DNA from 3 places in the Microbacterium sp. GXS0129 genome. Region 2 is predicted to be linked to each of the others. Evidence: predicted binding sites of a transcription regulator. Region 2 holds the regulator's gene; each other region holds the start of a gene.
What was found. Region 2 encodes LexA, which represses DNA repair genes until DNA is damaged. Its sites were predicted from a motif close to TCGAACANNTGTTCGA; they were not measured.
Positions count from the first base shown of each region.

Region 1 (10,094 bases), on a different contig from region 2:
GATGTCGGGGTGATCGAGGCGGTAGACGGACAACGCCTCTTCCTCACCATTGCTGCGCTCGGCTTCGATGCCAAGGTCAGCGAGCGCACGAATCGGCTTCGATATCCGCGCGGGCGGGTCCGCTACTTCCTGGCCATCGCCATCGAGGTGCTTCGCGTGCGCCCCATGCGGTTCCGCCTCGGCATGAACGGCGAGACGGTGACCGAGCAGCCCGGCACCCTCATCGCCATCGGCAACACCGCGAGCTACGGCGGCGGGATGCCGATGTGCGTCGGTGCTGACCCGGCCGACGGCGTGCTTGATGTCGTGCATGTGGCACCGCTGTCGATGTTGCGCCTGATCCTGCTGCTGCCGCGGCTGCTGGCAGGCACTCACCTCGATCGCCCGGAGGCCCATCGCTGTCGGGCGCGCGCGATCGAGGTGTCGGCGCCCGATCTCGTCGTGTACGCGGACGGCGAGAGGATCGCGCAGGGCGCGTGCCGGGTGAGCGTCCTGCCGGGCGCCCTGACGATGTTGGTGGGGAAGGAGTCGAGGTGACCGAGTTCGATGAGGACGTCGTCGTGATCGGTTCGGGCTTCGGCGGGGCGGTGAGCGCGCTGCGATTGTCGGAGAAGGGCTATCGCGTCCGTGTGTACGAAGCGGGTCGCCGCTTCGCGGACGAAGATTTCGCGAAGACCTCGTGGGACGTGCGTCGATACCTCTGGGCACCTCTGCTCGGCTGCTTCGGGGTGCAGCGCATTCACCGGCTGCCGCACGTGATGGTGCTCGCCGGCGCAGGTGTCGGAGGCGGATCACTCAACTACGCGAACACGCTCTATCAGCCGGGGCCGGCGTTCTTCGCCGATCCCCAGTGGCCGGCGGGACGGGACTGGGAGGCCGAGCTGCACGCCTCGTACGAGACGGCGCGACGCATGCTCGGCGTCGTCGAACACTACCCCCATACCGGCGTCGTGGAACGCATCATGGCGGGCGCTGCCGCGGACCTCGGCGTGGCCGACACCTTCCGGCAAGCGCCGGTGGGCGTCTTCCTCGGTATGCCCGGCGTGCGGGTACCCGATCCGTACTTCGGCGGAGACGGACCGGATCGCACCGGGTGCACGCTGTGCGGCAACTGCATGGTCGGCTGCCGGGTGGGCGCGAAGAACACGCTCGTGAAGAACTACCTCGCCCTGGCGGAGCGTCGCGGTGCGCGTATCGAAGCGCTGCGGACCGTGGTCGACGTGCGTGAGGACTCCGCAGGGGGCTTCCTCGTCACCACCGAGCGCACCGGGGCCTGGTTCGCTCGGGAACGCCGGACGATCCGGGCGGAACACGTGGTCGTGTCCGCGGGGACCTGGGGGACTCAGCAGCTCCTGCATCGTATGAGAGCCGCGGGCTCGCTGCCGCGGTTGTCGGATGCGCTCGGCAGGCTCACGCGGACGAACTCCGAAGCGCTCGACGGCGCGGTCGCCACACGCGTGCCGGAGGGCGCGGGCCTTGCCGACGGTGTGGCCATCACGACCTCCTTCCATGTGGATGAGCGCACGCACGTGGAGAACGTGCGCTACGGGCCGGGCTCCAACCTGATGGGCATGCTCGCCACGGTACTGGTGCCCGGGGACCGGAACCTGGCGGGACGCATCCTGGCGCTGGCGGGGAAGGTGATGCGTCATCCGATTCGTGAACTGCGCCTCGCCTCGCTCCACCGCTGGAGCGAGCGGGGGATCATCGCCCTGGTGATGCAGACAGCGGACAACTCGCTGACGCTGTCGCTGCGCCGGCGGTTCGGCCGCTTCGTACTGACGAGCCGGCAGGGACACGGCCAGCCGAACCCCTCGTATCTGCCGGAAGCTCATCGCGCGACCGAAGCCATCGCGGCGCAGATCCGCCAGCACACCGGTGCACCCGCGGCTGCGCGAGGCAGCTGGCCCGAGGTGTTCGGGATTCCCCTCACCGCGCATTTCCTAGGCGGCGCGGTGATCTCCTCTTCCCCGGCAGAGGGCGTGGTCGACGAATATCACCGCGCGTGGGGGCACCCCGGCCTGCTCGTCGTCGATGGTTCGGCGGTGCCGGCCAATCCGGGAGTGAATCCGTCGCTCACGATCACCGCACTCGCGGAGCGCGCCATGTCGTTCTGGCCGGACAAGGGCATGCCCGACGAGCGGCCGCCGCAGGCTTAGAGCACGTCGGCGGCCACAGCCGCCCGCAGCTCCCGCACCAGGGCGTGGCGAGCATCACGGGGGAGTCGTTCGGAGACGACCGCACTCAGCTGCAGCGTCCCGGGGGATGCCAGTCCCGGTACCGGGGCGAGTCCCGGCTCATGGCGGTGGGATCGGGGAAGCGCTGTCATGCCCTCGCCTGCGCGTACGGCCATCAGGAGGCCGGTCAGATCGATGCTCTCGCGGACGAGATCGAGCCCGCGCGCCACGGGGGAGGCGAGCAGCGTCTCGCGCACCAGGCACGGCGCCGTGAATGCGACGAGCGCATCCGTGCGCGGGTGGGCGGCGGAGGTGAACCAGTCCAGCTCGACGCGGCCGATGGGCACGCTGTCCGCACCGAACCGGCCGTAGCCGAGCACCACATCCGCTGTGCCGGCCCGGGCGAACCCCTCCAGATGCACGGTGCGATGGAATCGGACGGAGACACGCTGCCCGGGAGCATGGGCGGCGAGCACACGAGAGACCGTGCGGAGGGTCCCGACTCCGGCCATGTTCGTGGACGCGACGACGAGATCTGAGCCGATGCGTCCGCGGGCGCGATCCAGGGCGTCGTCGTGTGCCGCGATGATCCGGTAGGCATCGGCGACGAGAGTTTCGCCGGCCGCCGTGAGGGCGATGGTGCGGCCCCGGCGGACGATCAGCGGTGCACCCACCTCGGCCTCCAGACGTCGCAGGTGTCCGGTGACGGCCGGCTGAGACAGGTGCAGCGCCTCTGCGGCGCGTCCCACGCCGGCGAAGGCGGACACCGCGAGCAGACTTCTCAGTTCCGGAATGCCGAGGACGCTCATCATCCCAGTGTGATGCCGGAATCCCGACTCGGCGGCGATCCATCACGATTCGTGATCCGGATTCGGCACCGCAACGCTGTGGGCGCACCGTCGAAGCATGCTCAAGCCCTCAGTGCTCGTCGCGGCTGCTGCGACCATCGTCCTATACGCGCTCAACTACGTGCTGAGCGCCGTCGCGGTAGGCGCCGTCGCTCCCTTCCTCGTGCTCGCCCTGCGCTGGATCGTGATCGCGATCGTGCTGTGGACGGCAGTGCTGGTCATGCGTATCCGTCTTCCGCGCGGGCGCGCGCTGCGCGATGTCATCGGTGTGAACGTCCTCACTCAGGGTGCGCAGTTCATCGCGTCCTATTGGGCGCTCGGCCATGGCGCGGGTGCGGGCATCGTCGCGCTCGTGATCGCCATGAACCCCGTGATGACAGCGGTGGCGACGTCGGTGATCCTGCGGCGGCGGCAGGGCGCGCGCGTGTGGTGGGCCGTTGCGGTCGGGGCGGCGGCTGTGACGAGCGCCTGTGTCCCGAAGATCGTCGCGGACGCGCGGGTGGGTTCCGCTCTCGCGGTGGTGATCCTGGCGCTGCTGGGACTGTCGCTCGGCTCGCTCTGGCAGGGAGAGCGACTACGCGCCGAGAGTCCGATCGCGGTGAACGCCATCGGAGCATGTGTGGGTCTCCCTCTCCTCGTCCCGTTTCTCCTCACCGCACCGCTGCAGATGCCCGCGGGCGGCGACGTCTGGGGGCTGATCGTGGTCATCGGACTGATCGGCGCGGCCGGCACGACCTGCTACTCGTGGCTGGTCCGTGCCGTCGGCGCGGGGGAGGCGTCGATCGTGTTCTCCATGATTCCCGCCGTCACCGCGGTGATCGCCTGGGCTGTCATCGGTGAGGAGATCACGGCACCGGTGGTGGTCGGCCTCGTTCTCGGGGCACTGGCGTGCCTGCTGCGGGTGCAGCCCGCGAAGCGCGTGGCGACGGTGCCGGCAGCGCGCTGGCGGTGACGGGGGTGTTCGAGATGGCGGTGGGATGCTGCGCCCGGAAGGGGAGTGCGGCCCCTGATCCGGGGATTACCCCGCCGTTCGTCGTCGGGTTTGGGGCTCGGTCCGCGATCTCCGCGTATCGCCGGGCGCGGGATCACATGCTCTTCTCATGTGGATAACTCGAACAAAGCTTCGAATCTTGAGACAATGGATCATGCTCACATCGACCGCCACGACACCGCCCGCGGAGGAACTCGCCGGGGTGAAACCGACCCTCGATGTGTCCGCGATGCTGGTGCGGCTCTCGGGCGTGCGACCTGCTGCGGATCCTTCGGCGATGTCTCCGGCATCCGATGCCGCGGCTGCCGACCTGGCGCGCATGCTGGAGCAGGCGCGGCGTCTGCAGCGGGTGATGGCGATGCTGGCCGCGACGCAGGCGACCCTGCTATCGCAGGTGTTGTGCCGGGTGGTGGGTCCGGAGGCGTCCGGTGATCACTCCTCGGCGTCTTCCGAGTTGGCCGTACGCTCTGTTGCGGCGGAGTTCGCCGCTGCTCTTCACCTCAGCGATGCGCAGGTCCAGCGCCAGTTGAGCGATGCGTACACGCTCGTGACTCGATTCCCCGCGACGCACGCCGCGTTGGATGGCGGATCGATCACGGCCGCGCACGTGAGGGTCATCGTCCAAGCGGGGGCGGCGATCTCAGACGACTCGGCTCGGGCGACGTACGAGGCGGCGGCGGTGGAGCAGGCCCAGTCCACGACCCCGTGGCGACTCAAGAACTCCCTCGCCGTGCTCGCCGAAGAGGCCATGCCCGTCTCCGTGAGCGATCGTCATCGTGAGGCGCGTCGGGCACGATGCGTCACCGTCACAGACGATGCCGACGGTATGTCGCGCTTGGCAGTGTTCATGCCCACCCTCCTCGCGCATGGTGCGTTTGACCGCATCATGGGAATGGCCCGCTCCATCAAGCACGATCCCGCGGGCCAGGGCTCTTTCGGAGATCCGGCGGCACCTGACCTGGGACAGAGCAGCACAGGCGCATGTTCTGGGTGTGCCGGGCGTCCGGGGTCGTCGACGGACGCTGCCGGTTCGTTCGCCAGATGTTCTGATGGCTCTGCGCCTGGCGGACGGCCCCGAACGGCGAGCACTGCAGGCCCGATCGCGGATACGCGTACGCTCCCGCAGATCGCCGTCGATGTGCTGTGCGATCTGTTGCTCGGCGCCGCACCGACGACAACGTCGCAGGCCGTTGCCGCGATCCGTGGCCGGGTGCAGGTGACGGTCCCGGTGGCAACGCTTGCCGGACGTGACGACACGGGGGCCACGCTCACCGGAGTGGGCCCGATCGATGCGGACAGCGTGCGGGAGCTCGCTGCACACCAGCCGGGATGGGATCGCCTCGTGACCGATGGGGTCACCGGCGATGTGCTGGCCGTCGATCGGTACACCCCGTCAGCGGGGATGCGTCGCTTCCTCGCCGCACGGGATGAGCGCTGCCGCTTCCCCGGATGTCGACGACCCACCCACCAATGCGATCTCGACCACACGCTGGCGTGGGACGACGGCGGCGAGACTCGCATCGACAACCTCGCTCACCTCTGTCGCCGACACCATGTCCTGAAACACAACTCCGCCTGGAAGGTCGAGAGCCTCGGCGGCGGGGTGCTGCGCTGGACCAGTCCCCTCGGTCACGAGTACATCGATACCCCACCTCGCCACGCCGTGAGCTTCACTCCCGTGGCGTCGGATGTCGCCTCGCCGGTACCCAGCTCGACGGACGCCAGAGCGGCGACCCACGTCGCCGTGAACCACCTCCCGGGTCTTTCCCCAGCCGACCCGCCGCCGTTCTGACGGACGAACTCTCCCTGATGTTCTTCATGCGCCCGGTGCCGTAGCGCGATTCTCACCTGACCGATGCTGTGGCGCGGTTCTGTCGGGACGACGACTTCGCGCATGCCGCCGACCACGTACCGACGGGAACGAACGAGAGGGTCACGGCCATCGCGGGTCGCGTCGCTGAGGACGAGTAGTTATTGCGCCAGCATCCCGCTGAGATGCACCGCAGCTCGCCCGGACCCGGCACTGCCGCCGAGAACAACGAGGCGGGCGGCCCCGAAGGACCGCCCGCCTGCGCACGATGTACGATCAGCGATTCCCGATGCCGCGAATCTCCGGGGAGTGGAACGCGCCGCCCGCGGCACGCTGCGAAGCGCCCTCGCGGTCCAGGTAGGGCGTGATTCCGCCATCGATGAACGGGTAGCCAGCGCCGAGGATGAGGCAGAGGTCGATGTCCTGCACCTCGGGAACCACCTCGGTGTCGAGCATGATCCGGATCTCCTCGGCGAGGCCATCCTGTACCCGGCGAAGAATGGTCGCCTCATCGGTCGGGGTCTTGCCCACGGCGGGCTTCAGAACCTTCTCCGCAGCCTTCGTGAAGCCGGTGACGCGGCCGCCCTTGTCCTTCTCCACGATGTCGGACAGCTCCGCCAGCTGGTGGAAGTTCTCATTCGCGTAGAAGCGGTCGGGGAAGGCGCGCACCATCGTGTCCTGCACGTGGGCTGCCACCTTCCAGCCCACCAGGTCGATGAGCTGGAACGGGCCCATCGGCAGGCCCAGTGGGCCGAAGGCCTTCTCGACCTTCTCGACCGGGGTCCCCTCGTAGACCGCCCGCGCAGCTTCGCCCATCACCTTGGCGAGGAGCCGGTTCACCACGAAGCCGGGGGCATCGGCGGTGAGCACAGCGTTCTTGCCGAGCCCGCGCGCAACGACGAACGCGGTCGCGAGCGCCTGCTCGTTGGTGGTGTCCGTCTTGACGATCTCGATCAGCGGCATCACCGCGACCGGGTTGAAGAAGTGGAACCCGACGAGCCGTTCGGGGTGAGCGAGCTTCGCACCGATCTCGGCGACCGACAGCGATGACGTGTTGGTCGCGATGATCGCGTCCTCGGCGATGATCGGCTCGATCTCGGCGAACACCTGCTGCTTGACGCCGACCTCCTCGAATACCGCCTCGATGACGAAGTCGCAGTCCGCGTACTCGCTCTTGTCCGTGGTGCCGTGGATCAGGCCGCGCAGCTTGTTCGCGGTGTCGGAGTCCAGACGACCCTTGGTTTCGAGCTTCGCGATCTCCTCGTGGATGTACGCCAGGCCCTTGTCGACGCGCGCCTGGTCGAGGTCGGTGATGAGCACCGGCACCTGGAGCTTGCGGACGAACAGCAGGGCGAACTGGCTGGCCATGAGACCTGCGCCGATGATGCCGACCTTCGTGACCTTCTTGGCCAGGGCCTTGTCCGGTGCGCCGACCGGACGCTTGGCGCGCTTCTGCACCAGATCGAAGGCGTACATCGAAGCGGCGAACTCGTCGCTGGTGATGAGTTCGGCCAGCGCCTCGTCCTCGCGCTCGAAGCCCTCAGCCCGCGTGCCGGATTTGGCCTTGTCGAGAAGTTCCAGAGCCTTGTACGGCGAGCGGGGCATGGTGCCGATCTTCGACTCCAGCATCCCCTTGGCCATCTTGATGGCGATGGGCCATTTGGTGAGACGCTCGATCTTGCCGGGCTCATTCTTGCGCTCCACCGTGATGGATCCGCTGAGCACTCCGTCTGCCCACACGAGGGAATCCTCGAGGAAGTTCGCGGCGGGGAAGATGGCATCCATCATGCCGAGCTCGAACGCCTGCTGGGGCTTCAGCATGCGGTTCTGCTTCAGCGGGTTGGAGACCACAACCTCCAGCGCGTTCTCGATACCGATGAGGTTGGGCAGCAGGTAGGCGCCGCCCCAGCCCGGGATGATGCCGAGGAACACCTCGGGAAGCGCGATCGCCGCTGCGGAGGCGTCGACGGTGCGGTAGTGGGAGTTCAGCCCGATCTCCACGCCCCCGCCGAGAGCCAGACCGTTCACGAAGGTGAACGAGGGCACGCCCACCTCAGTGATCGAGCCCAGCACCTTGTGGCCCAGCTGCGCGATCAGCAGCGCGGCTTCACGGTTCGGGATGTTCGCCACCTCGGAGAGGTCGGCGCCGGCGGCGAGGATGAACGGCTTGCCGGTGATCCCGATCGCCTGGATCTCGCCCCGTGATGCGCGATCCTTGAGTCCGGCGAGAGTTTCGCCGAGCTCGGTGAGAGAGACGGGACCCAGCGTGTTGGGGCGGGTGTGGTCGCGACCGTTGTCCAGCGTGATGAGGGCGAGCACCTTGCCAGAGGGCAGAGTGACGTCGCGCACAGGGGAGTGCGTGACGACCTCATCGGCGGCGAAAGCCTGCAGGGGCGAGAAGTCGATGGCGTCGTAGTTGGTCATCGGGTCACTTCTTTCCGGTGTAGTTCGGGTTCTCCCAGATCATCGATCCGCCCTGGCCCAGGCCGACGCACATCGCGGTCAGGCCGTAGCGGACCTCCGGATGCTCGGCGAACTGCGCCGCGAGCTGGATCATCAGGCGCACGCCGGAGGCTGCCAGCGGGTGACCGAGCGCGATCGCACCACCCCAGGGGTTGACGCGCGGGTCGTCATCGGCGATGCCGTAGTGATCCAGGAACGAGAGCACCTGAACCGCGAACGCCTCGTTCAGCTCGAATGCGCCGATGTCGTCGATCGTCAGTCCGGCCTTGTCGAGGGCCTTCTGGGTGGAGGGGATCGGGCCGATCCCCATGACCTCGGGCTCGACGCCGGCGAAGGCGAAGGAGACCAGGCGCATCTTCGGCGTGAGTCCCAGCTCCGACACCGCGTGCGATCCGGCCAGCAGGCTCATCGTGGCGCCGTCGGTGAGCGGCGAGGACGTTCCGGCCGTCACGCGCCCGTGCGGACGGAACGGGGTCTTGAGCGTGGCGAGCCCCTCCATCGTGGTCTCGGGGCGGCGTCCCTCGTCAGCGGTGGCCAGACCCCAGGCACCGTTCGCGTCGCGAATGGCGACGGAGACCAGATCCGGCTGGATCTTGCCGGCCTGGTATGCGGCCTCTGCCTTGAGCTGGCTCTGCATCCCGAAGCGGTCGGCGCGCTCCTTGGTCAGCTGCGGGAACCGGTCGTGCAGGCGCTCGGCCGTGATGCCCATGTTGAGCGCGTCCGCGGACACCAGCTTCTCGGTGAGGAAGCGGGGGTTGGGGTCTGCGCCGACACCGAGCGGGTGGTGTCCCATGTGCTCGACGCCGCCGGCAAGGGCGAGGTCGTACATGCCGAAGCCGATGGAGCCGGCCATGGTGGCCACCGAGGTCATCGCCCCGGCGCACATGCGGTCGATCGCGAAGCCCGGTACCGACAACGGCAGGCCCGCCAGGATGGCGCCGGTCCGTCCGAGAGTGAGGCCCTGGTCGCCCTGCTGGGTGGTCGCTGCGATGGCGACGTCATCGATGCGCTCGCCCGGTACCTGCGGGTTCCGCTCCATCACACCCATGATCGCCTTGACGACGAGGTCATCTGCGCGGGTGTTCCAGTACATGCCCTTCTCGCCGGCTCGCCCGAAGGGCGTACGCATGCCGTCGATGAAGTAGACGTCCGAGTTCTCGGCCACTCTGCCTCCAATGTCGTGAGATTGAGTCCAGCATATTGTGGAACTCAGGTTCACCGGAAGCCGTTGGGGTGTTTCTACGAATCAGCTTCCAGCTGTCCTCTGAGCCTTGCACGCTTTCGACAATCACGGGCCGGTGCCGGGTGAACGAGAGCGGAACGCCGTCCACGAAAGGCGGACGGCGTTCCGCTCGTGCGGTGAGGGTGGGCGGCTCCGGGGAGGGCCGGGATGGACGCCCCGGCGATCAGCCGTGCGGTCTGGCCCGCATCATTCGGCGGCGGCGGTGGCGGTCGCCGTCGGCTCGGCGGGAGGACCCGCGATGAATGCGGCGGAGATCAGCGGTGCGGTCTGCTCGATCTGCCACTCGCGCGCGCCGAGGGCGCGCAGCGCTGCCGAGATCGAGGCGACGTCGTCGCCCGGATGATCCCACGACACCCGCCGGAGGAAGTCGGGGGTGAGCAGGTTCTCGTTGGGCATCGTGAGCTCGCGCGCGTGCTCCTCGAGCACCGGGCGCGCTGCCTTGTAGCGCAGATCGGCTGCGGGATTGCGGTCCGCCCACGCCCGGGGCGGCGGGAGCGTGTCCGAGGCCACGCGATCCGGCGGGAGCTCGCTGGTGGCGCGCCCGGCCTCGATCGCAGACCAC
Region 1 is NZ_JBIZVZ010000002.1:420,856-430,949, reverse strand. It holds gene ACIQJ5_RS08465 (YegS/Rv2252/BmrU family lipid kinase) at 1-537, shown strand, start outside; gene ACIQJ5_RS08460 (GMC oxidoreductase) at 534-2,159, shown strand; gene ACIQJ5_RS08455 (LysR family transcriptional regulator) at 2,156-2,986, opposite strand; gene ACIQJ5_RS08450 (DMT family transporter) at 3,084-3,977, shown strand; gene ACIQJ5_RS08445 (DUF222 domain-containing protein) at 4,171-5,808, shown strand; gene ACIQJ5_RS08440 (3-hydroxyacyl-CoA dehydrogenase NAD-binding domain-containing protein) at 6,103-8,250, opposite strand; gene ACIQJ5_RS08435 (thiolase family protein) at 8,255-9,454, opposite strand; gene ACIQJ5_RS08430 (ribonuclease D) at 9,719-10,094, opposite strand, start outside.
Region 1: a site for LexA is predicted at 4,137-4,152, ahead of ACIQJ5_RS08445 (DUF222 domain-containing protein). Genes of this name have one in related genera too.

Region 2 (10,094 bases):
GTTTACCGCCCGCTTGACACGTGCCATGTCTGTATTTTCCTAACTAGTACCGGGCGCGTTTCAGCGGCCGAGAAGCTTCTTGACGGCCTTGACGTCAGCCTTGGCGAGGACCTGGTCCTGGTTCAGGCGACCCTTGCGGCTGCTGGACTTGACCTCGAGCTTGTGGCGCATACCCGCCTGCTGCTTCATGATCTTGCCGCTACCGGTGACCTTGAAGCGCTTCTTGCTGCCCGAGTGGGTCTTCTGCTTCGGCATCTTTCTTCCTTACTGGTTACGCCCGCGCGGGCGTGGTTGCATCGCCACGGGGGCGGGGTCTGGGACTTACTCGGCTTCGGGCGCGGAGGCGCTCGCGCTCTTGTCAGCCGTCTTCGCGTCGCGGGCGGCCTGCTTGGTCGCTGCGCGCTGGGCGTTCTGCTCCGCCTTGGCATCGGACTTGTTGCGATGCGGGGCGATCACCATCACCATGTTGCGGCCATCGATGGTCGGGTTGGACTCGACCGTTCCGAACTCTGCGACGTCCTCCGCGAACTTGCGGAGCAGGCGCACACCCTGATCGGGGCGCGACTGCTCGCGTCCGCGGAAGAGGATCATCGCCTTGACCTTGTCGCCTGCCTTCAGGAAGCCCTCGGCGCGCTTGCGCTTGGTCTCGTAGTCGTGAGCATCGATCTTCAGACGGAAGCGGACTTCCTTGAGGACCGTGTTGGCCTGGTTACGACGTGCTTCCTTGGCCTTCTGAGCGGCTTCGTACTTGAACTTCCCGTAGTCCATGATCTTGACGACGGGAGGCTTCGAGTTGGGAGCCACCTCGACCAGGTCGAGGTCGGCCTCCTGTGCCAGGCGCAGCGCAACCTGAATGGCGACAACGCCAATCTGCTCGCCACCGGGGCCGACGAGTCGGACCTCCGGAACGCGGATGCGCTCGTTGGTGCGGGGATCGCTGATGCGGAACTCCTCTGCCTATGGTTTCTGTCAGCCACCACGACACGAGGGTTCGAATCGCGGGCGAAGTGATGCCATCTCCACCCACAGGCGTTGTGCACGCCGGCTTCGTGCGCCCTGGCAACCCCTGCGAAACAGAGGCGGAGCGCAAGACCCGGTAGCCTGGAACGGCAAGCGCGGGTGGGAATGAATCCACTTTCGTTCAGGGCAAAAGCCCCGAAGCCCGCACAAGTCTATCAGAGAGTGACACGTGAACACGATTCCCGTCGATCCGGTCCGCGATGACGGCGCTGAGCGCCAGGCCCGCTGGGAGGCGGAAGAGGCTGCCGCCGCATCCGCGAGCCGCGACATCGCCGACGTCCCCGCCGTCGAGGTCATCACCACCACGGCCGTGCACCTGCTCAGCGCCGCCGCGGTGAAAACCGGCCTCGCCGACGATCCCGAGCACCAGAAGGACCTCGATGAGGCCCGCAAGCTCATCAACGCCCTGGCGGGGCTGGTGACCGCAGCGGCCCCTGACATCAGCGACATGCATGCCCGCTCGCTGCGCGACGGCCTGCGCTCCGTGCAGCTGGCCTTCCGTGAGGCCTCCGCCATCCCGGACCCCATCGGCCAGGGCCCCGGCGAGAAGTACACCGGGCCCGTGAACTGACCCCTCGACGCGAGAGACCCCAGCACGTCGTGCTGGGGTCTCTCGCGTGAGGAGCCGGCGTCAGGAGGCGCGGCGGAGGCGGACGGAGAGCGAGTCCGCGAGGGTGGCCATCCGATCGTCGGCGGCCCACCGCTGTGCGAGGCGCTGGAGCACGGCATCGAGCTCGCGCTGATCCAGGCCGTCCATGAGCTCCAGCGTGATGACGAGCTCGGGTCCGCGCAGCCGGGCCTCGGGGTCGCCGGCAGACACCGTGGCGTCGATCACGGCCAGCTCGGTCCCCACCGACTCCTGCAGCGCAGTGAACACCGCGGGCGACTGCGGACTGGGCGTCCACGGCTGCTCCTGAGCGATGGCCCAGACCGCCGGACGACGCACCACGAACTCCGTGGATGAGGTCGGATCGATGACGATCAGCTCGGTGCCGTCCGAGGCTGCAGACACCGCTGCCCGCACACCCGCGACCGGGATCGGTCGCGCCTGCGGATCCCAGGCGCTCAGCGTCGCGACGCTGGAGAAAACGGGCAGCACGGTACGGCCGTCCGGAGCAGCCACGGTGATGAGCGAGAGCTCCTGCGTCTTGTCGACGGTGAGGCCCGTCGGCCCGACGCCCTCGTCGCCCTTCTCCGCCACGAGCGGAACGAGCACGCGCGCCTGTCGCAGCGCGTCGATCACGTCTTCCTGACGCGCCGTTCCGTCACGGAAGCCGCGCAGGGCGGCATCGAGCTTCGGATCAGCCGAACCGTCGTCCGCCGCGTTGCGGTTCTCCTCGAACCGGCGCCCCTCCCAGGGAACACCGGCCGAGTCGCCGAGATTACGCGCCGGCGACATCCAGCGCCTCAGCCAGCGTGAACGCGCCCGCGTAGAGCGCCTTGCCCACGATCGCTCCCTCGACGCCGAGCGGGACGAGCTCACGAAGCGCCGCAATGTCGTCGAGGCTCGACACACCGCCGGATGCGACGATCGGCTTGGGCGTGCGCTGGGTCATCTCGCGCAGCAGCTCCAGGTTCGGACCGCGCAGCGTGCCGTCCTTGGTCACGTCGGTCACCACATAACGGCTGCAGCCGGCGTCTTCGAGGCGGTCGAGCACCTCCCAGAGGTCACCGCCGTCCTGTGTCCAGCCACGAGCGGCGAGGGTCGTGCCCCGCACGTCCAGGCCCACCGCGATCGCGTCGCCGTAGCGGGCGATGACGTCGGCGGCCCACTCGGGGTTCTCCAGCGCCGCCGTACCCAGGTTGATGCGCGTCGCCCCGCTCTCCAGCGCCGCCTCCAGGGACGCGTCGTCGCGGATGCCGCCGGAGAGTTCGATGCTGACGCCGCGCAGAGAACGGATCACCTTGCGGAGGATGCCGGTGTTGTTGCCACGCCCGAAGGCGGCGTCGAGATCCACCAGGTGCACCCACTCGGCACCCTGCTCCGCCCAGGCGAGCGCGGCATCGACGGGGTCGCCGTAGCTGGTCTCCGAGCCGGCCTCACCCTGGGTCAGGCGCACCGCCTTGCCATCGGCGACGTCGACGGCGGGAAGCAGCGTGAGTGCGGGGGTGGACGCGAAGTCGTTCATTTTTTCCTCGTGTACGGCGGTCACAACAGGTTCAGAGACTAGCTCGGTCGAGACTGCCGATCCAATTCGCGAGCAGGCGGATGCCCGCGTCGCCCGACTTCTCGGGGTGGAACTGCGTGGCCGACAGGGGGCCGTTCTCGACAGCCGCGAGGAAGCGGTCACCGTGGGTGGCCCAGGTGAGCTGGGGCTTCGGGAAGCTGCCGTAGACCTCCAGGGGCCATTCCTTGGCGGCATAGGAGTGCACGAAGTAGAAGCGCTCATCCGCGATGCCGCGGAACAGCACCGAGTCCTCCGGGGCCTCGACGGTGTCCCACCCCATGTGCGGGAGGACCGGGGCGTTCAGCTCGGTGACCGTCCCGGGCCACTCATCGAGACCGTCCGCTTCGATCCCCCGCTCGATGCCGCGCTCGAACAGCACCTGCATGCCCACGCAGATGCCGAGGACAGGTCGGCCCCCAGCGAGGCGACGTCCGATCAGCTCGTGGGCGCGCTGGGCTCGCAGAGCCTCCGCCACCGCGGCGAACGCGCCGACGCCGGGCACGACCAGCCCATCGGCCTCAAGCACCAGGGCGCGGTCGTTCGTGAGGCGGGCGTCCGCCCCCGCGGCCTCGAGCGCCTTGACGGCGGAGTGGACATTGCCCGAACCGTAGTCCAGGACCGCGACGACGGGGCGGGTCCCGGCGCTCACAATGCACCCTTGGTGCTGGGAACGCCGTCCACCAGCGGGTCGAGCGCCTTGGCCTGCCGGAACGCGCGGGCGAACGCCTTGAACTCGGCCTCGGCGATGTGGTGCGGGTCGCGACCCGAGACGACGTTGACGTGCACGGTGAGGCCGGCGTTGAACGCGATGGCCTCGAAAACGTGACGGACCAGCGAGCCGGTGAAGTGCCCCCCGATCAGGTGGAACTCGTATCCGTCAGGCTCGCCCGTGTGCACCAGGTAGGGCCGGCCGGAGATGTCCACGACCGCCTGCGCCAGTGCTTCGTCGAGCGGGACGAGGGCGTCGCCGTAGCGGGCGATGCCGCTCTTGTCGCCGAGCGCCTCCCGGATGGCCTGCCCCAGCACGATCGCGACATCCTCCACCGTGTGGTGGGCGTCGATGTCGGTGTCGCCGTGCGCCCGGACGGTGAGGTCGGTGAGCGAGTGCTTGGCGAACGCCGTCAGCAGGTGGTTGAAGAACGGCACGGTCGTGTCGATCGTGCTGCGCCCCGTGCCGTCGAGGTCGATCTCCAGTTCGACGGTGGACTCGCTGGTGGCGCGCGAGCGACGGGCGGTGCGGTGGGTGAGATCAGCGGTCATATCAGGCTCCGAGAGAGGCGAGGGCGTCGAGGAATGCGGTGGTCTCCTCCTCGGTGCCGGCGGTGACGCGCAGCGATCCGGGGATACCGACGTCGCGGATGAGCACGCCCTGGTCGTAGAGGGCCTGCCAGGTGGCCGCGGGATCGTCCACCCCACCGAACAGGATGAAGTTGGTCCACGACGGCGAGGGCTCGTAGCCGAGCGCCTCCAGGGTGGCGAACATGCGATCGCGCTGGACGACGATCTCGTCGACCATCGCGAGCATCTCGTCGGCGTGCTCCAGAGCGGCCAGCGCCGCCGCCTGCGTGATCGCACTGAGGTGGTACGGCAGGCGCACCAGACGCAGCGCGTCGATGAAGGCGGGATCGGCGGCGAGGTAGCCGACGCGCGCGCCGGCGAAGGCGAACGCCTTGCTCATCGTGCGCGACACCGCGAGGCGCGGGCGTCCCTCCAGCAGTGTCAGAGCGCTGGGCTGATCATGGGGGGCGAACTCCCAGTAGGCCTCGTCGACGACGACGATGCCGTCCGTCGCCTCGTAGACCGCCTCGATCACGTCCAGAGTGAGGGGCGTGCCGGTCGGGTTGTTCGGCGAGCAGAGCAGCACGATGTCGGGTGCGGCGGCCCGCACCTGCGCCGCAGCCGACTCCGCCGTCAGGGTGTAGTCCACACCCCGCTCCCCCACAGCCCACGTCGCGCCGGTGCCGCGGGCGAGCAGACCGTACATCGAATAGGTCGGGCCGAAACCGTACACCGTGCGCCCGGGCCCGCCGAAGGCCTGCATGATGTGCTGAAGCACCTCGTTGGAGCCGTTCGCGGCCCAGATCTGCTCTGCGCCGAGGCCGTGCCCCAGGTACTTCGCGAAGGCCTCACGGAGCGCCGTGAACTCGCGGTCGGGGTACCGGTTGACGTCGCGGATGATGAGGGAGATCGCGTCGATGATCCCACTCGCCACATCGTCGGGAATCGGATGCGTGTTCTCGTTGACGTTGAGTGCCACCGGCAGAGCGGCTTGCGGGGCGCCGTAGGGCGTCATCCCGCGCAGATCATCACGAAGGGGAAGGTCACCGAGAGAGGCAGTCACCGCTCCATGCTAGGCCGCGCGGCACCGCGACGCCCATTCTGAACCGTCATGATCGGACACGGCCGGACGATGCGTCCCCGTCGGGGCATCCCGTGCACCGATCCGGCACCGGGATGACGACCCTCCGCAGGACGGACGAAAATCGCGCGGCACCGGGACGAGGTGTGCCCCACCGCACGCGCAGACTGTCCGTCCGGCCACCCCGACGCCGTACGGGATCCGCTCAGTCACCCGGGAACGACGAAGCCGGTCCGTGCACGAGAGGGAAGATGCGCGGACCGGCTGAATCGAACGGGGACCTCGCGCACCAGTCGGTGCGGCAGGCCCGGAGGATTACTCGGCGTCGAAATACGAGCTCGGGATGGCGAGGGTCTGCCCCGCCGACAGCGTGTCCGAGTGCAGGTTGTTCAGGCGGGAGATCTCCGCGACCACGTCGCGCGGGTCCGCCTCCGGAGCAACGGTGGTCGCAATGCTCCAGAGCGAGTCACCGGGCATCACCGAGATGTTGGTGAAGGTACCCGCCGGGGCCCCGGCCTCGTGGGAGGCGATGGCCGACCCGCCGCTGAGCACGGCGACGGCGATGGCGGCGATGAGGGGAAGGCTCGCGAGGACGGCGAGCACGCGGCGACCGCGGGTGGTGATGCGCAGACGTGTCCGGGGAGACGCCGACGTGAGACGCGGGGCCTGCGGGGCGGTGACGCCGGTGGTGACGCTGATGGTGCTCATGATCTGTCCTCCCTCTCGGTATGGTTCGCATCCGGTCCTCGGCCGGGAGGGCCGGATGCGAACCTACGTACCGAATATATGTTCGATGTACGAATCCGTCAACCCGTTTTTCGAAACCCGGCTGATCAAGATCAGCGACACGCTCGAACAAAAGTCCTCGGATCGTTCGAAACTCGGATACGGTTTCGATACGCACAGCACACCACGGACCACCGACATTGGCGTTTTCGCCCGAAGGAGCAAGGACATGAGCGAGGCATCCGGCCCCGACACCACGCTGGAGAGCGGCCCCGCGACAGGCTCCGATCGCCCCGTGGAGAGCACCGGTCGCGCGGGAACGCGGCGCCGTCGCAGCCTGAGCGAGAAGCAGCTCGCCATTCTGGAGGTCATCCAGCGCTCCATCGCACGCAACGGCTATCCGCCGAGCATGCGCGAGATCGGGGACGCCGTGGGCCTCAAATCCCTCTCCAGCGTCACGCACCAGCTCGGCCAGCTCGAGCTCAGCGGCTACCTGCGACGCGACCCCGGCAAGACGCGGGCGATGGAGGTCCTGATCGACCTTCCCGGCACCGCTGCCGAGAATCCCGCTGACGCCATGACACCAGTCGGAGACGCCGCGCTCGTGCCGCTGGTCGGGCAGATCGCAGCGGGTGTGCCGATCACCGCGGAGCAGCAGGTGGAGGAGATCTTCCCGCTGCCCCGACAGCTGGTGGGCAAGGGCGAGCTGTTCATGCTGAAGGTGAACGGCGAGTCGATGATCGACGCCGCGATCTGCGACGGCGACTGGGTGGTGGTGCGCGTGCAGAACGACGCGGACAACGGTGACATCGTGGCGGCGATGCTGGATGGCGAGGCGACGGTCAAGACCTTCCGTCGTCGTGACGGTCACACCTGGCTGCTCCCCCGCAACACGGCGTTCGAGCCCATCCTCGGCGACGAGGCCACGGTCCTGGGCAAGGTCGTGGCGGTGCTGCGCGCCGTCTGATCCTCCTCACCAATGCCAGAGGGCCCCGGATCCGAGATCCGGGGCCCTCTGGCGTTGTCAGCTCAGGCGCTGATGCCGGCGCGGACGTTCTTCGTGGCCGCCACGAGGTTGCGCAGCGACTCGACCGTCTCGTCATAGCCACGCGTCTTCAGACCGCAGTCCGGGTTCGCCCACACCAGCTGGTGCGGCAGCGCGTCCACCGCACGCTGCAGGATCGCCTGCTGCTCGTCCACCGAGGGAACACGCGGCGAGTGGATGTCCCACACCCCGGGTCCGACGCCGTGCGGGAAGCCGGAGTCGCGGATGTCGTCGATCACGTCGCCGCGGCTGCGAGCGGCCTCGATCGAGGTGACATCGGCGTCCAGCGCGGTGATCGCGTCGATGACGACGGAGAACTCGGAGTAGCACAGGTGCGTGTGGATCTGCGTGGCGTTTCGCGCGCCCGCGGTCGCGAGCCGGAACGATCCGACCGACCAGTCGAGGTACGCCGCCTGGTCGTCCGCCTTCAGCGGCAGGAGCTCGCGAAGAGCGGGCTCGTCCACCTGGATGATCTGGATCCCGGCGTTCTCCAGGTCGGCGATCTCGTCCCGCAGCGCCAGGCCCACCTGGTTCGCGGTCTCGGCCAGCGGCTGGTCATCGCGCACGAAGGACCACGCCAGGATCGTCACCGGGCCGGTGAGCATGCCCTTGACGTGCTTCTGGCTGAGCGACTGCGCATACTCGGCCCAGCGCACCGTCATCGGCGCCGGACGGGAGACGTCGCCCCAGAGGATCGACGGGCGCGTGGCACGGGAGCCGTACGACTGCACCCAGCCGTTCTGGGTGACCGCGAAGCCGTCGAGCAGCTCGGCGAAGTACTGCACCATGTCGTTGCGCTCGGCCTCGCCGTGCACCAGCACGTCGATGTCGAGGTCGTGCTGCAGATCGATCACACGGGAGATCTCCTCGCGCAGGAATCCCTCGTAGGCGGCGTCATCGATCTCGCCCTTGGCGTGCGCGGCACGAGCACGGCGGATGTCACCGGTCTGTGGGAACGATCCGATGGTGGTGGTGGGGAGCACGGGAAGCCCGAGTGCGGCGGTCTGCTCGGCGACGCGCTCCTCCTCGTTGCCGCGCTCGAAGTCCGCGGCAGCAAGGGACGCGGTGCGGGCGCGTACGGCATCGACGCGCACGCCCGGTGCCGCGGCGCGATCCGCCAGCGCCGCGGTCGCGGCCTCCAGATCGGCGGCGATCGACTCACGGCCATCCACCAGACCGCGCGCCAGGACGACGACCTGCTCGACCTTCTGGTCGGCAAATGCCAGCCAGGAGCGCAGTCGCTCATCCAGCTGCGCCTCATCCGCCACGTCGTGCGGCACGTGCTGCAGGGAGGTGGACGTTCCCACCGAGACCTGAGCCGCGCCGAGGCCGCGGGCGGCCTCGAGCTTGTCGAACGCGGCCGCGAGATCGCCTCGCCAGATGTTGCGTCCGTCGACGACACCGGCTACGAGAACCTTGCTGTCCAGGCCAGAAGCCGATGCCGGCAGCGATCCGCGGGTGAGATCGATCGCGAGAGCCTCGATCGGAGCTGCGGCCAGCACGCTCCATGCCTCGGCGGACAGCTGCGCGTATCCGGCGGCGACGAGGATCTGCGGACGATCGGCCGCGGCACCGAGCACCGCATAGGCGCGCTCGGCGGCGGCCGCCAGCTCGGCGTCCGCATACGGCAGGCTCTGGCTGACCAGCGCCGGCTCATCGAGCTGCACCCAGTCGGCACCGGCGGCGCGCAGGGATGCGAGAAGCTCGACGTAGACCGGAAGCACGTCCTCCAGCCGATCGAGCGGACGGTAGTCCGCGCCGGCCTCGTCGGACGCCTTGGCCAGAGCGAGGAAGGTGACGGGGCCGACCAGCACGGGGCGGGTGGTGAAGCCATCCTCACGCGCCTCGGCCACCTGCTGGGCGAAGCGGCCGGACGACAGCGAGAACGCCGTCTCGGGGCCGATCTCCGGCACGAGGTAGTGGTAGTTGGTGTCGAACCACTTGGTCATCTCGAGCGGGGCGTGCTCACCCACGCCGCGCGCCGCGGTGAACAGGGCGTCGAGGCCGAACGAGCCGTCCGCGCCGCGGAGGTTCTGGAAGCGCGTGGGCAACGCGCCGAGCGCCACGGACAGGTCGAGCACCTGGTCGTAATAGGAGAAGGACTCGGGGATGGAGGAGTCGGTGCGACCGAGACCGAGGTCGGCGAGGCGACGACGGGTGGCGGCGCGCAGTTCTGCGGCCGTGCTCTCCAGCTCATCGGCACTGCTCTTTCCCGCCCAGTGCGCCTCCACTGCTCGCTTGAGCTCGCGGCGGCGTCCGATGCGCGGGTAGCCGAGGATCGTCCCGGCGGGGAAAGCGGTCATCGTGCAGTCTCCTTATGTGAGGTGAGGATGCCGGCCTCGCGGAGCACCGCGAGGACCGTGTCGTGATTGTTGAACGCATAGAGATGGACCCCGGGGGCGCCGCCGTCGACCACGGCACGCGCGAGCTGTGCGGCGTAGGCGACGCCGAGCGCGCGCTGGCCCTCGGGAGTCGGCTCGATCTCGAGGCCGACGGTCAGCTCGCCCGGGATGTCCTCGCCGGTGAGCTCGAGCACCCGGCGCAGCCGCTGTGGGGATGTGATCGGCATGATGCCGGGAAGGATCGGGATGGTGACGCCGGCCTCACGAGCGCGGCTGACGAATCCGAGGTAGTCCTCCGGGTGGAAGAAGAGCTGGGTGATCGCCAGCGTCGCACCGGCCGCCTGCTTGGCCAGCAATGCGTCGATATGCTCGCGCGGAAACCGGGACCGCGGATGGCCGTTGGGGAATGCGGCAACGGCGATGTCGACCCGTTC
Region 2 is NZ_JBIZVZ010000007.1:78,354-88,447, reverse strand. It holds gene rplT (50S ribosomal protein L20) at 1-27, opposite strand, end outside; gene rpmI (50S ribosomal protein L35) at 61-255, opposite strand; gene infC (translation initiation factor IF-3) at 322-942, opposite strand; gene ACIQJ5_RS17185 (DUF1844 domain-containing protein) at 1,190-1,591, shown strand; gene ACIQJ5_RS17180 (SseB family protein) at 1,652-2,419, opposite strand; gene priA (bifunctional 1-(5-phosphoribosyl)-5-((5-phosphoribosylamino)methylideneamino)imidazole-4-carboxamide isomerase/phosphoribosylanthranilate isomerase PriA) at 2,403-3,149, opposite strand; gene hisH (imidazole glycerol phosphate synthase subunit HisH) at 3,181-3,840, opposite strand; gene hisB (imidazoleglycerol-phosphate dehydratase HisB) at 3,834-4,448, opposite strand; gene ACIQJ5_RS17160 (histidinol-phosphate transaminase) at 4,450-5,529, opposite strand; gene ACIQJ5_RS17155 (LysM peptidoglycan-binding domain-containing protein) at 5,863-6,255, opposite strand; gene lexA (transcriptional repressor LexA) at 6,503-7,240, shown strand; gene metE (5-methyltetrahydropteroyltriglutamate--homocysteine S-methyltransferase) at 7,303-9,621, opposite strand; gene ACIQJ5_RS17140 (methylenetetrahydrofolate reductase) at 9,618-10,094, opposite strand, start outside.

Region 3 (10,094 bases), on a different contig from region 2:
CTGCTGCTGGCACCGGTGCTCAACCTGATGTCGCTGGGCGATGACAGCGCGATCGCCCTGGGCGTCCGTCCCGGACTGGTGCGGGCTCTCGGGCTCGTCGCCGTCACCGTGCTCTGCGGGACGGCGACCGCCGTCGCCGGTCCGATCTCGTTCCTGGGCCTCGTCGTGCCGCACCTGCTGCGACGCGTGGTCGGCCCCGACCTGCGCGCGGTCATGCCGCTCGCACTCGTGGTCGCACCGGCCTTGCTCCTGCTCGCCGACACCGTGGGGCGGCTCATCGGGCGCGGCGCCGAGGTGCAGGTCGGGATCGTGATGGCTTTCGTGGGTGCGCCGCTGCTGATCGCCTTCGTCGTGGGCCGACGACGGGCGGGGCTGTCATGACCGCACTGTTGCCCGACGACCTCGTTCTGACGCGGCGGCGCTGGTCGGTGCGCGCCAGCAGGCGCGCACTACTGTGCGCCGTGGCGATGGGTCTGCTGCTGCTGGCGCTCTGCGTCACCGCGCTCATGGTGGGCGAGTACGTGGTGACGCCGGAGGCGCTGGTGCGCACCCTCCTCGGCGATCCGCCCGCGCGCCTCGACGGCTTCTTCGTACTGGGCCGCCGGCTCCCCCGCGCTCTGGTGGCCATCGTGGTGGGCATCTGCCTGGCCGTCGCGGGCGCCGTCTTCCAGACCCTCACCCACAATCCGCTGGCCAGCCCCGACGTGATCGGCATCAGCAGCGGCGCATCGGTGGGTGCCGTCACGGTGTTCCTCGTGTGGGGCGGGTCGATCGACCAGGCCGCCCTCGGGGCGATCGTGGGTGCGGTCGTCATGGCGGGCGTCATCATGCTGCTCACCGCGCGATCGGGTCTGCACGGGGTGCAGCTCGTCCTCACCGGCGTCGCACTCTCGGCGATCGCGATGGCCGTGGTCGACTACGTGCTCACACAGGTCTTCGTCGCCAGTGCGACGACCGCACAGACCTGGCTCGTCGGCTCGCTCCAGGGTCGCGGCTGGTCGGATCTGCTCCCGGCCGCCGCGACCCTGGTGGTGCTGGTCCCGATCATCGCGACCACGGCGCCCGCCGTGAGGATGATGCCGCTCGGCGACCAGCTGGCCACCGCGCTGGGTGTGCGGCTCACACGTGCACGATGGGTGCTGCTGAGCTGCGCCACCCTGCTGGTCGCGATCGCCGTGGCCACGGCGGGCCCCGTGTCTTTCGTCGCACTCGTCGCGCCGCACATCGCACGCCTGCTGTGCGGTCGGACAAGCCTGATCGTCGCCGGGCTCACCGGCGCCGTGCTCCTGCTGGCCAGCGACCTGCTCGCCCTCTACGCCTTCCCCGCCCCGATCCCCGTCGGCGCGGTCACCATCACTCTCGGCGGCGGGTTCTTCCTGTGGCTGCTGTTCAGAGAAGGAGCCCGTCGTGACTGATCCCACCCGCACCGCCCGCGCCCCGCAGCGGCCCCGCCGCATCGGCGCGCGCGTCTTCCCCGCCACCGTGACGCGGACCCGCCAGCTCACCCCGCACATGCGTCGCCTCACGCTCACGGCGGCGGAGTTCGCCGACTACGCGCCGATCGGTCCGGACGAATACCTCGGGCTCCTGATGCCGCGCGATGAGGCTGCGCCGTTGCGCCTTCCCCCGGAGGGCGGCGAGAACATCCGCGCCGCTGTGGCGGACATCCCCGACCACGAGAGGCCCGACCTGCGCTGGTACACGCTGCGCGAGCACCGGCCGGAGCAGCAGGAGATCGATGTGGACTTCGTGGTGCACGGGGACGAGGGCCCCGGCACGCGATTCGCCCTGCGCGCTCGGGCCGGCTCGGTGCTCGGCGTCCGCGAATGCACCGCCCTGTATGCCGCACTGCCGCAGGCGCGCACGCGCGTCATCGTGGGCGATGAGACCGCACTGCCTGCCATCGCGCGGATCCTCGAGGACACGTCATGCGATGACACCCGCGTATTCGTCGAGATCGGCGACCCCGACGACATCCAGTCATTGGCCGGGGATGTCGCGTGGGTCCTCCGCGGCGACGCGCGGCCAGGCGATCGCCTCGTGGCCGCGGTGCGCGAGGCGCAACTCGCCGACCGGATCGACTACGCCTGGGTCTGCGGCGAACGTCTGGCGGTGCAGGAGATCCGCCGCCTGCTCGTGGAGCACGGCGTCGGGAAGGACCGGATCACCTTCTCCGGGTACTGGCGCCTGGGGGAAGCCCGCCTCTGACCGACCCGCACACGGTTACCCCGCGAGACCTCTGCCGGCAGAAGCCTCGCGGGGAACAGGAGGAGCTAGCGGATCGCGGTGGGTCCGGTCTCTCCGGTGCGGACGCGGATGACCTGCAGCACGTCGGTGACCCAGATCTTCCCGTCGCCGATGGCGCCCGTGCGGGCTGCGTCCTGGATCGCCGTGACGGCGGCGTCCACCTCCTCATCGGCGACGACGATCTCCAGCGAGATCTTGGGGAGGAAGTCGACGCGCACCCGCTGAGAGCGGTACACCTCCACCTTTCCGGCCTGTGCGCCGTGTCCCTTCGCGTCGTAGATCGTCATTCCGGTGATCCCGACCTCCGCGAGCGCTGTGCGAACCGGCTCCAGCGCACTCGGCTGCAGAACTGCGGTGATGAGCTTCATGATCGTGTCCTTGTCTCGGTCGCGGCGCTCAGGAGCGCACGTCGTCCAGGTCGTAGGCGGTCTCGGCGTGCAGCGTGGTGTCCAGACCCGCGCGTTCCGTGCTCTTGCTGACGCGGAGCCCCACCGTGATCTTCAGCAGCCAGGCGATGAGAGCCGTCACGATGAATGTGTACGCGAACACGGCGACGATCGCCAGCGCCTGCGTGCCGAGCAGACTCCAGTCGCCACCGAAGAAGATGCCGGTGGCGCCGGCGGGAGATGCCGGGTCGGCGAGGAACCCGATGGCGAGGGTTCCGAAGATGCCGGGGAACATGTGGATCGCCACCGCGTCCAGGGCGTCGTCGTATCCCAGCTTCTCCTTGAGCCCCAGGGCTGCGAAGGCCACGACTCCGGCGAGGAGGCCGATGATGACCGCACCCACCGGTGAGACGGAGTTCGCCGCGGGGGTGATGCCGACCAGGCCACCGAGGACGCCGGAGATGGCGCCGAGGGAGGTGGCCGCCTTGCGGACGATGCGCTCGATCACGATCCAGCCGAGGAGACCGGCGCAGGCCGCGATCAGCGTGTTGGTCACGGCGACGCCGGCACTGTCGTTGATGCCTCCCGACGACCCGCCGTTGAACCCGTACCAGCCCACCAGCAGGAGCCCGGCGCCCACTACCGCGATCGGGAGGTTGCCCGGCCGGCCGACGTGCGGGAAGTCCCGGCGCTTGCCGAGGAAGAACGCGAGCACGAGGGCCGCCACACCCGCGTTCATGTGCACCGCCGTGCCGCCGGCGAAGTCGATGGCGTGCAGCCCGTTGGCGATCCAGCCACCCGTGGTCGATCCGTCGGCGGAGTCGAACGCGAACACCCAGTGCGCCACCGGGAAGTACACCAGGGTGGCCCAGAGGCCGGAGAAGATGAGCCAGGCCGAGAACTTCATGCGGCCCTCGACCGCGCCGCCGATGATCCCGACCGTGAGACCGGCGAAGATGAGCTGGAACACGGCGATGAGGATGGCGGGCACGGCACCCTCCGGTGTCTCGGCGCCGAGCAGCGACTGGATGCCGAACAGGTCGGTGGGATCCCCCAGGAGGCCGGCGCCGCCGATGGAGTTGCCGAGCGTCAGACCGTAGCCGAACAGCACCCAGAGCACCGCGGTGACGGCGAAGCCGCCGAGCACGATCATCATGGTGTTCAGGATGTTCTTGGTGCGGGAGAGCCCGCCGTAGTAGAGCGCGAGTCCGGGGAGCATGAGCGTCACGGCGACGGTTGCGGTGAGCATCCAGCCGGTATTCACCTGCGAGGTGATGTCCATGTCGTTCCTTTCGTGAGGCGAGTCGGGTGGCCCGGGAGCGTTCGGGCGCTCCGGGCGGGTGTCATGAGGTGAGCAGGTCCTGAAGCACGGCGGTGAGCGCCGCGACGCCCGCCGTGACATCTGCCGCCTCGGCGGTCTCCGCGGGGGTGTGCGAAGACCCGGTGGGGTTGCGGACGAAGATCATCCCGGTGGGGATGACCTCCGCGAGCACACCGGCGTCATGGCCCGCACCCGTGTCGAGTACGGGAGCTTCGGGAAGGACGCCCTGCATGCGATCGCGCAGGGCGGGGTCGAAGGCGACCGTGGGTGAGAAGGACTGCTCCGTCACGGTGACGATGCAGCCCTCGGCGTCGGCGGCGCGTTCGGTGGCAGCGCTGACCTCGCTGACGATGCGCCGCACGGCGTCCTCCTCGCGATGACGCACGTCCATCCACAGATCGACCGCGGACGCGATCACGTTGGTTCCGCCGGGGGTCACCGCGATCCGCCCCACTGTCCCCCGGGCATCGTCGATGACGAGCGTGTGCACCCGCAGGGCGCGAATCGTCTCGGCCGCGACGACCACGGGATCCTGCCGGTCCGCCATGCGGGTGGCACCGGCGTGGTCGCCGCGCCCCTCGATGCGCACACGCCAGCGGCCGTGGGCGATGATCGTGCCGGCCAGCGCGACGGGTTCATCGAGGTCGATGAGCCCGCGCCCCTGTTCGACGTGCAGCTCGACGAAGGCCGAGATCGCGGCGAGGCGAGCGGAGTCGGCGCCCAGGGCATGCGGATCGAGGCCCGCCTCTGCGGACACCGAAGCGTAGTCACGACCGGACCCATCCGTCAGCGCGCGCACCCGCTCCGGAGTGATCGCGCCGGAGAGAAGACGGGAGCCGAGGCAGGCCACGCCGAACCGCGACCCCTCTTCCTCGGGAAAGACGGCGACGGCAAGCGGCCGCGATGGCTCCACACCGCGCTCGCGCAGCAGGTCCACGGCGGCGAGGGCGCTGGCAACACCTAGCGGCCCGTCGAAGTTGCCGCCGCCGGGAACGGAGTCCAGGTGCGACCCGGTGACGATGACGTCCGTGCGGTCGCAGCCCTCGACATCCCACCACGCCCAGAGGATCCCGTTGCCGTCGGTTTCCACCGCCAGCCCACGCTGCTCGGCGTGGCGGCGGAACCACGAGCGCAGTTCCCGCTCTGCCTCCGAGAACACCGGGCGGGAGTACCCGCCACGCTCGGCGTCGACGCCGATGACGGCGATCTCGGCGAGGAGGGCGTTGGCGTCGGCGTGTGTCGTCATCACACCACCGCCGCGAATCGCTGACCGGTCGCGCGGAAGCGCTCGCTCACGGACGCCCTGCCCGTGACGAGGTCGTACACGATCTCACCCAACAGCGGCGCGAACTTCGCTCCCTGCCCCGAGCACGGCGACACCACCGTGATGCCGGCCGCGCGATCGATGATCATGTCGTCGCGCGGAACGTTGGTGAACAGGCACGTGGTCTCCGCGTACGGCTCCGCGACCAGACCCGGCGCGAAGGCCGCGACGAAACGGGCGACACGCGCCCGGTTCGCCGGGTCGACGACACCATCCTGCGCATAGGCGGACACGATCCGCCTGCCGCCGTTGTACTCCGCGACCTTCTGTCCGCGAAAGTGCGCGTCCCGGCCACCCGGGAGGCCATAGGTCTGGATGCTCTCGCCTTTGTAGATGAAGGTGGGCCAGGACGTGGACTCCCCCGGTGCCGGCTCCCCGTGGTCCGCGAGCGCACGGTAGGGGAAGTGAAAGGCGTTCTCCTGGCGTACCTCGAATTCCGGGAGGGACCGGGCGAAGGTGCTCGGCAGATCGAGGTCTCGCAGCAGGGCGGGCAGCCACCCGCCGGCGGCCACGATGACCTGTTCGACGTACAGCGTCTCCCCGGTGGCCGAGGTGAGTACGTACCCGCCGCCGCGATGCGCCACCGAGACCACCTCCCAGCCCGTGCGCACCTGTGCGCCGGCGGCCGTCGCGAGCTCGAGCATCGCGAGCACCGACTCCTCGGCGTCGATCACGCCAGCGCCGGGGTGCCACAGCACGTCGGTGTCGAAGTCCAGGTGCGGCCAGCGTGACGCGGCCTCGTCGCGAGCGAGCAACTCGTGTTCCACGCCGACGTGGTCCAGGACGCCGGCGAGGCCGCGCGGATCGCGCACCGTCCCGAAGTCCAGAGCACCACTGGGCGTGATGAGGCGGCGGCCGCTCGCGGCCTCCAGCTCGTCCCAAGAGCGACGCGCCGTCACCACGAGGCCGGCGTAGAACGGATCCCGGTATCCGTAGCGGAAGATGCGCGCGGACCCGTGGGAGCTGCCCGCTGGCGACGCCGGGACGTCGCGCTCCAGCACGATGACATCGGCACCCGACTGGGCCAGTCGCCAGGCGGCCGAGGCCCCGGTGAGGCCTGCGCCGATGACCGCGTAGGTGGCGGATTCCGCGCGGGCGGAAACAGAACCGTGCATGATCAGGCCAGATCCGGCGTGTTCCAGAGGTTGAGCTGGGTGCCGATGCCGAGCTCCAGGGCGTTCTCGTAAACCGTCTTAGCCCACGCGACGTCCTCGACGCCCATTCCCCCGACGCTGAACAGCACGGGCTGTTCCGGGAACTCGCGACCGGCGGCCGTGCCCTGGAAGACGTCGCCGATGTTCACGACCCGGGACTCGTCGAGCTCGCCTGCATCGATCAGGTCCTGCCAGTACAGCCCGATCATGCCGAAAGCGGTCTCATGTGACGGCGACGGATACTCCTCGGCCCACGCCTCGTAGATCTTCTTCGCGTCGGCGATCAGCCGCGCCTTGCCGGACAGGGTGTACTCCTTGTCCATGCGCAGGTTCGCGGGGAGGCTGAGGAATGCTCCCGGCTTGATCCAGTCGCCGTCGATGTAGGGGTAGTTCTCCGATCCGACGAGCCCTGTCACGGCTTCGGACACGATGTCGCTGTCGCGCACCGCGGCCTCCACCGTGTCGGCGATCTCGATCGTCGTGAACTGCGGGTAGTGCTCGCGCACGTAGTCGGCGAAGGCCTCCGCCGTGGAGCGGCGGCGACCGTTGATGCGGATGGTGTGCAGCGTGGGCCGCGCGGCCGTCATCGCGTGCAGCGCGCTCTTGTTCATGGCGCCGGGACCGATGATGCCGAGCGAGGTGGCGTTCACCGGAGCGAGCTTCTTCGCTGCCGCGCCGGGGACCGCCGCCGTGCGGTAGGCGCTCTCCAGGTTGCCCGACATGATGGCGAACGGCGCGCCGGTCTCCTTGTCGTTCAGCACGATGAGGTGGATCGAGCGCGGCAGTCCCCGCTCGCGATTGTCGACGTTCGAGCCGTACCATTTGACGCCGGCGGTGTCGAAGCGCCCGCCGAGATAGGCCGCCATCGCCATGAACCGTCGGTCGGCGGCATCCAGCGGCATGGTGGGGAACGGGGAGGACTGCGGGAAGCTGATCTGGGCTCCGTGGGAGTTGGCGGAGTTGCCCGCCATCCGGTAGTCGCCGTTCGCGACCAGGATGAGCACCTCCTCCATCACCTCCATGCAGCGGTCCATGTCTTTCACCCCGGCGGCGATGACCTCGGGCTCGCTCAGGTAGAGCATGTCGATCCGGGTGTCAGCAGCGGTCTGTGCGGTCATGGTGGCGGCCTTTCATCGAGTCCTTCCCCCTCAGCGAAACCGCCGGAACAACCCCCGGTCAAATACCTTTTCCAGCACCGATTGATAGCGTTTCGCTCGCAATCGCCCCGAAACGTCTCGGTAATACGAGGCGCGTATCGTGCCGGCATGGAACTTCGTCAGCTGCGCTACTTCCTCGCGGTGGCCGACGAGCTCCACTTCGGCAGGGCGGCTCGCCGCCTGCACATGTCACAGCCTCCGCTGAGCGTCCAGGTGGGCCGGCTGGAACAGGAGGTGGGCGTCCCGCTCTTCGAGCGCAGCACGCGGCGCGTCACCCTCACTCCCGCCGGGCGTCACCTGCAGGAGCGGGCGCGACGGATCATCGATGAGGTCGACGGCGTCCGCGCCGAGATGCGCGACTTCGTCGACGGAATGGCGGGGCAACTGGCGGTCGGATTCGTCAGCTCCGCCAACTACACGGTTCTGCCGGAGGTCACGCGTCGCTTCCGGGCCGAACGCCCGCGCGTCTCCCTCTCGCTGTTCCCGCTGACCTCCGGGGAGCAGTTCGAGCGGCTGCGCGATGGCACCCTGGACATCGGAATCGTCCGTGATGATCTTCCCCGCACCGTCTCCGGTCCCGTGCTGGCGACCGAGGTGGTGTTCGAGGAGCGACTGGTGATGTGCCTGCCGCGCGATCATCCGCTCACCGTCCGCGCCGAGGTGAGCGTGTCCGAGGTGCTCGACGTGCCCATGATCTCGTACCCCCGCACGCTCATGGCGGGGTTCGTGGCGCGCGTCGACGACACCCTGGGGATCGCCGCCGGCGCCATGCGCGTGGTGGAGGAGGTGGTGCACCAGGAGACCGCTCTGGCCTTCGTCGCGGCCGGCGTGGGCGCCAGCATCCTCCCGGAGTCGGTGCGCCAGCTCGCACCGCCCTCGATCACCGTGGTGCCGATCACGGGGTCCCCGACCACGCGCCTGCTGGCGGCCTGGCGCGAGAGCGAAGACGAGGACGCCGCTCGCCACGCGTTCATCGGCTGTCTGCGCACGGCGGCGGCGCTCGTGTCCGCGGCGTGACCCCCGCGAGAGATCGCGCATCGGCAACCTCTAGGGTGGGAGCGTGAGTGACGCACCCGATCTCGGACTCCTGCTCGACGTGGACGGCCCCATCGCCTCGCCGGTCAGCCGCACCATCGCAATCCCGACGATCATCGACGACCTGATTGCGCTCACCGCCGCGGGCGTTCCCATCGCCTTCGTCACCGGACGCTCCGACGCCTTCATCGATGCCCAGGTGGTGGCGCCGCTGATGGCGCATGGCCTGGCCGACGCGCTGCGCGTTCCCGGCGCCCGGATGTTCGGGGTGTTCGAGAAGGGCGCGGTGTGGGCGCCCATCGACGAGAACGGGCTCGGTGAGATCACGGTCGACGAATCGGTCGCCTTCCGCCCCGCGGACATCGCCGCCATCCGCGAGCTCGCCGAGGGCACCTACGGCGACACGATGTTCTTCGATGAGACCAAGCGCGCCATGATTTCGGTCGAGCAGCGCACCGACGTCGATTCCGCCCGGTACTACGCCGCGCAGTCGGCGTTCCAGAACGACGCCTACGCACTGCTGACCGGCCGCGGCGTCGGCCTGCGCTACGGCGAGCGGGAGCAGGCCGACAACACGGGCGCCGTACCGTTCCGGGTGGACCCCACCGTCATCTCCACCGACATCGAGTCGGTTCTGCTGGACAAGGACCGCGGTGCCGTTCGCGCCCTGGAGCACTTCGCCGAGCGTGGACCCCTGCCGCGCACCTGGCGCTCGGTGGGCGATTCCCGCTCCGACTACAAGATGGCCGACCAGCTGCACGCCGACGGATTCGAGGTGGCGCACGTGGACGTGCGCCCGTCGGACGGCGTGCTCGACAAGCCCTATCGCGTGATCGTGGAGGGGGACCTCATCCACGACGAAGCGGGCGCCGCGTTCCTGCGCCACTGGCGCACGCGGTTCGGCCTCTGAGGGTGGGCGTCCGCCGCTTCGACGTGTCGATGATCGACGCGCGGTGGGCGCGCGGCTACTTCGCCGTTCAGGCCCTGGCGGGCGCGCTGTGGTGGATCGCTGTGTTCACGGTCCCGCCGGTGCGCGCGGCGACGCTCGGCGATCTCGATGCCGGGCTGATCGCGCTGGCGGACATTCCGCTGTTCGTGGGCGGATCGCTGCTCGCCGTATGCGGTCCGCGCTGGAGCGCCTGGATCATCACGCCGTGGACGCTGCTGGTCACCGCGGGCATGGCGCTGTATGCGACTCTCACCACGCAGGCCGGATGGGGCGCCCTCCTCATGGTCGCCGCCAGCGCCGGATCGGTGGCCGCGGGCGTCGTCCTGCTGCTGAACCGGGTGCCGGCGGAGTGGATCTTCCAGGGGCCGTTTCGCATCCGGCCCGCACGCGGCACCGGCGCGCGGCACCACCTCCTCAACACGGCGGCCCAGATCGTGGTGTTCTGGGCGGTGCTGCTCTGGCTGGTGCCGATCGCGATCCGGTTCATCGAGGAGCGCTGGCGACTGGATCTTCCCGTCCCC
Region 3 is NZ_JBIZVZ010000005.1:265,442-275,535, reverse strand. It holds gene ACIQJ5_RS15630 (FecCD family ABC transporter permease) at 1-381, shown strand, start outside; gene ACIQJ5_RS15625 (FecCD family ABC transporter permease) at 378-1,415, shown strand; gene ACIQJ5_RS15620 (siderophore-interacting protein) at 1,408-2,208, shown strand; gene ACIQJ5_RS15615 (P-II family nitrogen regulator) at 2,274-2,615, opposite strand; gene ACIQJ5_RS15610 (ammonium transporter) at 2,644-3,915, opposite strand; gene ACIQJ5_RS15605 (allantoate amidohydrolase) at 3,977-5,200, opposite strand; gene ACIQJ5_RS15600 (FAD-dependent oxidoreductase) at 5,200-6,393, opposite strand; gene ACIQJ5_RS15595 (tyramine oxidase subunit B) at 6,396-7,550, opposite strand; gene ACIQJ5_RS15590 (LysR family transcriptional regulator) at 7,698-8,606, shown strand; gene ACIQJ5_RS15585 (hypothetical protein) at 8,650-9,534, shown strand; gene ACIQJ5_RS15580 (methyltransferase family protein) at 9,537-10,094, shown strand, end outside.
Region 3: a site for LexA is predicted at 7,609-7,624, ahead of ACIQJ5_RS15595 (tyramine oxidase subunit B). Genes of this name have one in related genera too.